2 regions of the Lysinibacillus fusiformis genome follow, and region 2 is predicted to be linked to the other one. Evidence: riboswitches for the same ligand, from Rfam matches in the RefSeq annotation. Region 2 holds a riboswitch; the other holds the start of a gene.
The links. A riboswitch is a leader RNA that binds a small molecule or an ion and turns the genes downstream of it on or off. The one in region 2 is predicted to bind FMN.
Positions count from the first base shown of each region.

Region 1: linked by a shared signal. The riboswitch ahead of ribE (riboflavin synthase) and the one ahead of JTI58_RS15480 (ECF transporter S component) in region 2 are both predicted to bind FMN.

Region 1 is NZ_CP070490.1:3,462,503-3,467,189, reverse strand. Features, by position in the region: gene JTI58_RS16855 (spore germination protein) at 1-1,272, opposite strand, end outside; gene ribH (6,7-dimethyl-8-ribityllumazine synthase) at 1,427-1,894, opposite strand; gene ribB (3,4-dihydroxy-2-butanone-4-phosphate synthase) at 1,910-2,539, opposite strand; gene ribE (riboflavin synthase) at 2,566-3,204, opposite strand; FMN riboswitch at 3,425-3,550, opposite strand; FMN riboswitch at 3,667-3,792, opposite strand; gene JTI58_RS16835 (YibE/F family protein) at 4,013-4,687, shown strand, end outside.
Region 2 is NZ_CP070490.1:3,180,124-3,184,810, reverse strand. Features, by position in the region: gene JTI58_RS15485 (sodium-dependent transporter) at 57-1,403, opposite strand; gene JTI58_RS15480 (ECF transporter S component) at 1,647-2,234, opposite strand; FMN riboswitch at 2,453-2,639, opposite strand; gene JTI58_RS15475 (IS1182 family transposase) at 2,794-4,398, opposite strand; gene JTI58_RS15470 (RNA polymerase subunit sigma) at 4,562-4,687, opposite strand, start outside.

The DNA of each region.
Region 1 (4,687 bases), 280 kb from region 2:
TAGTATGAAAAAGACTGAAATAAAGAAGCCAAATAAACCAAAAAATGCCGAAGACATAATAATGATTAATCGAAAAATACTCATAGCCGTCACAAAGGATTGATTGACCAATGTAAATGCAGCGATACTGGAAATGGCAATCACAACAATCATTGAGGGGCTTGTAACACCTGCTTTAATCGCTGCATCTCCAATAATTAATCCCCCTACCACACTAATTGAGCCACTGATTGCACTTGGAAGACGTAGGTTAGCTTCACGAAACAATTCAAACATAAATAACATCATTAAAATTTCTAGAATGGTTGGGAAAGGCAATCCCGTTCTCGATTCGACAACTGTTGCAAGTAGTAGAAATGGAAGCTGTTCTTGATGATAAGTCGTCAATGCAAGCCAAAAACCTGGCAGCAGCATACTTATTAATATCCCGACAATTCTGAGTAATCGTTCCATCGAGCTAACAATGATTGGGTACTCATTATCCTCTGCCGATTTAAAGAGCAACATAATATTTGTAGGTGTAATTATGGCATAGGACACACCATCAATCATTAAGAGAATTCTTCCTCTCATTAATGCCTGCATAGCAAAATCAGGTCTTCCTGTATAATCATGTCTTGGAAGGATGGTTGCTGTCTTTTCGATTGTTTCCATTAACAAATCACCATTGATAACAATATCCGTATCGATTTTTTGTAATTGAAGTCGAATTTGTTCCAGCATATTTAAATTCACAATGTCTTCCATATAAAGGATGGCTACTGTTGTTTTAGAACGCTTGCCAATTTCTAATGTCTCAACACTAAAAGAATTAGTGGGTAATCGTTTTCTTAATAAAGCAATATTAATAAAAACATCTTCAATAAAGTCATCTCTAGGTCCTTTGACCACTAGTTCTAGTGTTGTTTCCCCAGGCTCTCGATTTGGTCTTTTTGAAATATCGCTAGAATAAAGTAACTGATTTTCTTCAAAATACAATAAGACATGGCCTTTATAGACCCTTGTCACTGCATCCTCTTTCGATAAAATCTTTTGTAAATAGGGAATGTGTAAATGCTGTTCGATTTCTTCCTCTAACATGTCCTCAGAGACTTTGCTTAACAAAGATTGAACACGTTGAACAACCACAGTTTGAAGTATTTGCTCATTGACCATTGCATCACAAGTTATCAAATGTACTGTATATTGCTGAAAATTATATTGTTGGAAAATCACATCAGCAGAGCGTTGAAATAGTGATTTCAACATTTTCAAATTGATCATTTGTTCCATTGATGAAATACTTCTCATCTCCTACTGAGCCAGCTCAAGATTAGTACATTTATGAAAACAATCACCTTCAATAAATACACTTAAGCATATTTTTCCCACGGTTGTTCAAAATATTCAAAGAAACAAATGTTGTGACGAGTTATTCAAATTATCCTCAGCCAATCATTTTCTTTAGATTCGCCATCTCAATCGCAGACATTGCAGCATCATAGCCTTTATTACCAGATTTCGTGCCTGCTCTTTCAATCGCCTGTTCAATATTTTCAGTCGTGACAATACCGAAAATAACAGGTACATTCGTTGTTAACGATACATTGGCAATGCCTTTTGCTGATTCATTACAAACATAGTCATAATGAGTTGTAGAGCCACGAATAACGGTACCTAAACCAATAATGGCATCATATTTCTTTGTTTCTGCCAGTTGTTTCGCAATAAAAGGAACTTCAAAAGCCCCTGGAACCCATGCGACATCAATAGATGCGGGATCAACCCCATGGCGTGTTAAACCATCCATTGCTCCATCTAATAATTTGCTTGTAATGAACTCATTAAAACGACCTACAACTACTGCAATTTTTAAATCCGTTCCAATTAATTGTGCTTCAAATGTTTGACCCATTGTTCTTGCTCCTTTTTAAATAGAAATTTTATTTTCATTTGTGGATAACTGATTACGATAAACAACCAATGCTTCTATTGATATCATTTTTAAGCCATGATGTGCCGCGAACTTTGTCAGTTCCTCAAAACGAAGCATTTGCCCATCATCACCCATAATTTCACAAATAACACCTGCTGGTACACTATGACAAAGCTTCGCCAAATCAACTGTCGCTTCTGTATGCCCTCTCCGTTCTAACACACCATGCTCCTTCGCAATCAGCGGAAAAATATGACCTGGTCGACGAAAATCAGTCGGCTTAGCTTGCTTTTCTATCATTTTCTGTATTGTTAATGCACGCTCAAAGGCGCTAATCCCTGTCGTTGTATCTTCATGGTCAATACTCACCGTAAATGCGGTTTGATGGTTATCCGTATTGCGCTGAACCATCGGATGTAAATCTAGCTTATGTGCGATCTGTTGCGAAATCGGTGTACAGATTAAACCTCTACCATAGGTTGCCATAAAGTTGATCGTTGCTGGTGTGATGAATTCAGCGAGTGCCAGCAGATCTCCTTCATTTTCCCGATCCTCATCATCGACCACCACAATCATGTTGCCTTGCTTTAAATCCTCAATGGCTTCTTCAATTGTATGTAGCACGATTATCATCTCCTCATTCTGTTATTTTAAAAACCATGTTGTGCTAAATAATCTCTCGTAATTGTTGGCGTTACTTGCCCTTTTTTTAGTTGCTGTAAAATATATTTACCGACTAAATCTGTTTCGATATTAACGATTGCTCCAACCCTCTTCATACCTAAAACGGTTTCTTTGTAAGTATGAGGAATGAGCGAAATCGTGACACGATTCGCTTCAACATGAAAAAGGGTTAAGCTTGTGCCATCAATTGTTATGGAACCCTTCGGAATACAAAAGCTTGTTAGTTCATCTGACATTTCTATATCCATATAAACGGCATTTGCTACTGGACGTATGCGCAAAATTTTACCGACTCCATCAACATGACCAGCAACAAAATGACCGCCAAATCGTCCATTAGCAGGCATGGCACGCTCCAAATTAACTGAATCACCTAGCGCCAGCTGCTGTAAATTTGTTGCTTTCACTGTTTCTGGCATAACATCCATTGTAAGCTGCTGTTCAGTAAATTGTGTCACCGTTAAACAAACACCATTGACTGCTATACTGTCGCCAAGCTTGACATCCTCCGCTATCTTGACGGATTGAACCGTAATTTTCATACTGTCCCGATCGCTTTGCACAGCTTTTACGACACCAATATCCTCTACAAGCCCTGTAAACATTCCATCACCTACTCTTCTTATTTGCTCTTCTATCCTTCACTTTTGAAGTTTTATCCGTCATTTTTGAAAGTCTATCCACCTGTTTTTGTGTTTTATCCTTCTCCCTTCACTAGCTACCAATAAAAAATAAAAACCCCTTTCATCAAAGGGGTTTTGGGAGTATAAGACATCAACAAATAAGCCTACTTGAAAACGATTTTTTCCATAGACTGTCATCTCATTTGTTCTTCTCCCATCCAGACTATCACTGTCGGTTTTGGATTTGCACCAAATCAGCTTGCGCTCACGGACTTTGAATTGCTTCATCACCGCCGATTGGGAATTTCACCCTACCCCGAAGAACATCTTCTATTCGATTGTAGCTAAATAAAAAAACTTCCCAAAAGATGATTGGGAAGTGGCGTAATAAATGCATAGTCAAATAAACCTTCTAAATTAGAATTAATTTAAAAAGCTCGCATTTTTACCCTTCTCCCATCCAGACTGTCACTGTCGGTTTTGGATTTGCACCAAATCAGCTTGCGCTCACGGACTTTGAATTGCTTCATCACCGCCGATCGGGAATTTCACCCTACCCCGAAGGATACTTTTATTTAGCTAGTCTTACGATAACACTATTTTATTATATTATCCATCCTTCTTTTTAAATTTTTTTCGTCATATAAATTTTAAGCAGCTCTGACGTGACTTGATAAATGTAAAAGAAATTATTAAAATGATGACATTTAACTTGTTTGTGAAACTTCTCAATCAAAAAAACGTTCCTTTACAGGTGACTATTCAGTCTAACAGTTTGGAGGTCATTTCCTTGACATTTTTAAAAAATATACCGTTTAAGCAAGGTGTTTTCTATGCCTTATTAGCACTCTGTTGTGGAATTTCAATTGTTTTCGTCCATCATAATGAAAAATTTTATGAACGACCGATAGCGGAAGTAATACAGGTGAACGTCACAGAATCGGAACCGATGACAGATATGTATGAGAATGAGGATGAATTGTTTACACAGGAAATTACGGCCATGATCAAAAATGGACAGTATAAGGGGCAATCCATTCATTTGATGAATGACTATTCTTCTTCTGGTGCTTTTGATCAAAAATACCATGTAGGCAATGAAATCTTTGTCACCATAGATAATCACACAACACAATCAGGGTTAACAGGTACCATCCTCGATTTAAAACGTGATCAAACCATGATCATGATTGCGTGGATTTTTATTTTTGCCTTACTCATTATAGGCAAAAGACAGGGCTTGTTTTCTATCATTAGTTTGGTTGTCAATGCCTTGATCTTATCATTTGCATTAGATCTTTATGTTACACATGGGGGCGTAAGTCTGTTATTCGTTAGTGGTATTTGTGCCCTGTTATTTACCATTATTTCGCTCCTACTCATTAGTGGATTGAATACAAAAACGTATGTAGCCATTGTGTCCACACTTTTAGGAACCGTTATAGCGCTTATCATTAGCTCAATT
Region 2 (4,687 bases):
TTTGTTTTTCAACACTATGAAAGGTGTATTCCTATTAGATGGAATACACCTTTTCTTTAATATTGCAGTAGCATATTAACAAACACGACAAGAATGATGATCGGTACGACAACTAACATTAACATACGATATGATGAATAATAGCCTTGTCCCATTTGACTACCCATTAACAATTCTCTTTTCACAAATTCTTTATCCACTACATGGGCAATAAAGATAGCAATGAATAAATTTCCTAATGGAAGCATGATGTTTGACACTAGAAAATCGGTTGCATCAAAAATACTTTTCTCAAAAATCGTTATATCCGATAAAACACTAGAAGAAAGTGCTGCTGGAATAGCTGCAATAAATACGACTATACCAAGTAAAAGTGTCCACATTGGACGTGATTTCTGACTATGTTCCATAAATGCCGCGACAATAATTTCATATAAACTAAATGATGACGTTAATGTGGCAAATAAAAATAGTAATAAAAACATCGCTAAAAATACTTCACCGAATGGCATTTGACTGAAAGCTGTTGGTAGCACCATAAATAGCAAGCCTGGACCCGCTGCTGGCTCTAAATCAAAGGCGAACACAACAGGGAAAATCGCTAATCCTGCTAAAAATGAGACTAGCACAGTTAACAGCACAACAGAACCTGCTGAATTTGGCAGACTTACATCTTTTTTTAGATAAGAACTATATGTAACAAGACAAGAGAATCCCACTGCTAACCCAAAGAACGATTGCCCCAGCGCTTCTAATAATGCCTTTCCAGTAATATTCGAGAAATCAGGCCATAAGAAGAATTTTACGCCCTCCATTGCCCCATCCAATGTAACAGCACGCACAACAAGGACAATGAACATTATAAAGAGTAGCGGCATCATCCATTTATTGGCCTTTTCAATCCCATTTTGTACACCTAACGAAATCACAAGTACATTGGCTAATGTAAACAACACTAAACCAACTAGCGTAATCCAAGGCGTACCTATAATTTTTCCAAATAGCTCAGCTGGATCTACTGCTGGATCGATTACAGCGCCAGCAACACCGAGCCCGCTATAAATAAAGATCCAACCTCCAACTACACTATAAAAAGTTAATAATAAAAAACAACCTAGTACACCCATTCGACCAATCCAAGCCCAGCCTGACTTTGTCGGAGCAATTTTTTTATATGCCGTTACAGCCTCTGATTGTGTACCACGTCCCAAAACATACTCGGACAATAGCATTGGTAACCCTATTAACAAGGTAAATAACACAAAGATTAGGAAAAACGCTCCTCCACCACTTTGTCCCGTTACATAGGGTAGTTTCCAAATTGCCCCTAGTCCAATTGCAGCACCTGCTGATGCTAAAATAAATCCTAATTTACTAGACCACTGTCCCTTTTGTTCACTCATCTCTTCAAACTCCTCAAACATTCTAAACTCTTCCCTATTTTACATGAAAATATAGCTTTCGACTAGGTCATAATGATAAAGTACTAGATAGCTAGAACACTCCATTACTTTTTTCTATGTTTATCCGTTAGTTTTGCCTTTCTATCCGTTCTTTTTAGTAATTTATCCGTTACATCCTTAAACCCTATCCATCATTCCTTCAACAAAAAAACCTCGGGTATATTCACCCGAGGTTAGCGTATATTATTTTGATATATAGATAGAACGTTGACGGTCGATCCATTTGCGCATTGTTGTAAATAAAAACGCCATAATAGCCGTTAATAAAATACCTTTCACAATGTTAAATGGTAAAATCCCAGCGACAATCATTTTATAAAGTGAGTCACCTACAACAGGTTCCATTCCTAAGAAGTATGTGTACATTGGTAAAAATACTACATAGTTTAAAATACTCATGCCTACTGCCATAACGACTGTACCTGTTGCTAAACCTCCAACAAGACCAGCAATTGTTTTAAATCGATTAAAAATAAAGCTTACTGGTAAAATAAATAAAATACCTGTTGTAAAGTTAGCAATATGACCTACTGGCACACCTGTTGGCGTTCCTGAGAAAATCCAATCCAATACATTTTTAAATAACTCTACTAAAATACCAGCTACAGGCCCCATTGTGATGGCTGCTATTAATGCAGGCATATCACTAAAGTCCACTTCCAAAAATGCTGGGAACGGCGGAATTGGGAAATTAAAAAGCATTAATAAAAACGAAATACTGCTCAGCATACCAATCGTAATAAACGATTGAAGTTTAACATTCTTCTTCATAGAAAACTCTCTCCTCTTTGCTGATTCAATCTCGCAAGAAGAAAGGTGACGATCTTTCAATTGTTAGCATGAAAAAACCCTTATGCATGAAAAAGCACAAGGGAGAAAGGCATGACGAATAAGCGTCAATATAAACTATTTTTTGAGCACTGTTTAAAAAGCCCTACAAAAAAGCGCTCGGCTATAGTTCACTTCATAACAATGAATGACGATCGTACCTCCATCTTCTCCCATCCAGACTTTAACTGTCGGCCTTGGAATCACACCAAGTCAGCCATGCAAATAAATTTGCACAGGTCGCGGGCTGAAGAGTGTAGCATAAACCATTCGAGTTAATGAAAAACATTAACGGTTTACCACTCTATTACCGCCGGTCGGGATTTTCACCCTGCCCCGAAGATGAATCATATTATTTTATACTACAACCTTACTATAATTAATTATCAAGAAAAAGTAAATAGTTCTGCTTAAAAAAATCCGATTAGATTTGTATGTATTATAAAAATGAGGCTGGGACATAACTAGCCTCAATTAGTGAGAAATCCTAATTTGAATGAATTCAAATTAGGATTTCTCTATTTTTTATGTTGTCTCCATACCTAATGGCTGTGAATTTTCTTAAATTCACAGCCATTAATGCCAGACCTATTTCATTTTTAACCTTCGATTTTCCTCGAACAGAAAATCGAGTGAAACGCAAATTAGCTTTCAAGAATCCAAAAACTGGTTCCACGTCAATTTTGCGTTGACGATAAATGGTACTCGTTTTTTCTTCTGAAAGCTTTGTTCTTACATATTCTTTTTGCTGTTCCCACTTCTCATTCACTATTAACTTACGATTATTTCCTTCTTTTGCTTTTGTACATAATGAACGGAATGGGCATTCGGAACAGTCTTCACATTCGTATACCTTAAACTCGCGCGTGAAATCATATTGATCCGTTTTCGTGGTACGATATTTAAATACAAGCTGTTGTTGGTTCGGGCATGTGTATTGATCATTTTCTTCATCATAATCCCAGTATGCTGTATTGAATTCGTTTTGTTTATACTTTTTCTTTTGTTCTTTTAAATACAAGTTATACGTAATTAAGGCTTCTCGTTTACGATTCGAAAGGATATCATCATAATTTTGTTCGCTACCATATCCAGCATCTGCGACAACGTGTTTTGGTAGTTCAAAATAATGTTGTTCGATTTCATCTAAAAACGGGATTAAGGTACGTGTATCCGTTGGGTTCGAATAGATACTATAGGCAAGCACATATTGACCTTCTGTTGCGACTTGGATGTTATAACCTGCTTTCAATTGACCATTTTTCATATAGTCATCCTTCATTCGCATAAATGTGGCATCTGAGTCCGTCTTGGAATAACTATTTCGCATGCCAAAGATTTCAAAGTCTTTTTGATATTTTAGTTTACGTACAATATAGTCGATTAATTGTTTGCGTGCTTGCTTTGGGAATTTCCGTTCGGCTCTTAAAGCTTTTCGCGCAGCTACATCCGATGAATCCTCTATTTTTTGATCATACGCGGAAATCACTTCGTCTACTTTTTCTACCATCTGGGCGAGCTCTTCTACTGCTAATTCTTCTACATTTTCTCGTTCAATTTCTGGTATGATTTCTTTCTCGAGTAGCTCATCGTATAACTGGTTTGATTTTTCAATTAATCCGTTATGATATTTCTCGATGGATTTTTTCCACACGAAAGTAAATTTGTTCGCATTGGCTTCGATCTTTGTTCCATCAATAAAAATAGCTTCCTGATCAATTAATTCTTCTTGGACCAACTGGCAACGGAATTGGACGAAACATTGGCGGATCAACTCTTTCATTTCTGGTTGAACACGAAAACGGTTGATCGTGCGGTAGCTTGGTTCATACCCTTGAGCTAGCCACATCATCCGAAGACTATCTTTTAATAGGGCTTCAATTTTACGCCCTGAGAAGACAGATTGTGTATAAGCACATAAGATAATTTTAAGCATCATGCGTGGATGGTAGGCGGGACAGCCTTCATTTCGAAGGAATGGTTCAAACGCTTCAGGCGAGATACTTTCAACTAGATGGTGGACATGGAAGGCAATATCATTTTTTTGTAATGTTACTTCTAAATCTAAAGGCAAAACTAATTGATTCATGTTATAATTTTTAAACATAAGGATCCTTCTTTCTGTATAATTTTGTTGTGGTGACTTAATTTTATCAGAAGTGATCCTTATTTTTTTATGAAAAAATTTAAAGCCTGTGAAATTTTACTGATCGTAAAATTTCACAGGCTTTTTAATTTAGAGGTGGGTTTTGTCCCAGCCTCATTTTTGACTAAGGCATATATTGTTTATTTGGCCCCACAGGCTTTGGCAAATACGTTTTCAAATCGAATCCTTCCCAGCTTTCTTGGACCACATTATCTAAGCGTAATTGTTGGCCAAAGCCAGCAGCAGTTAA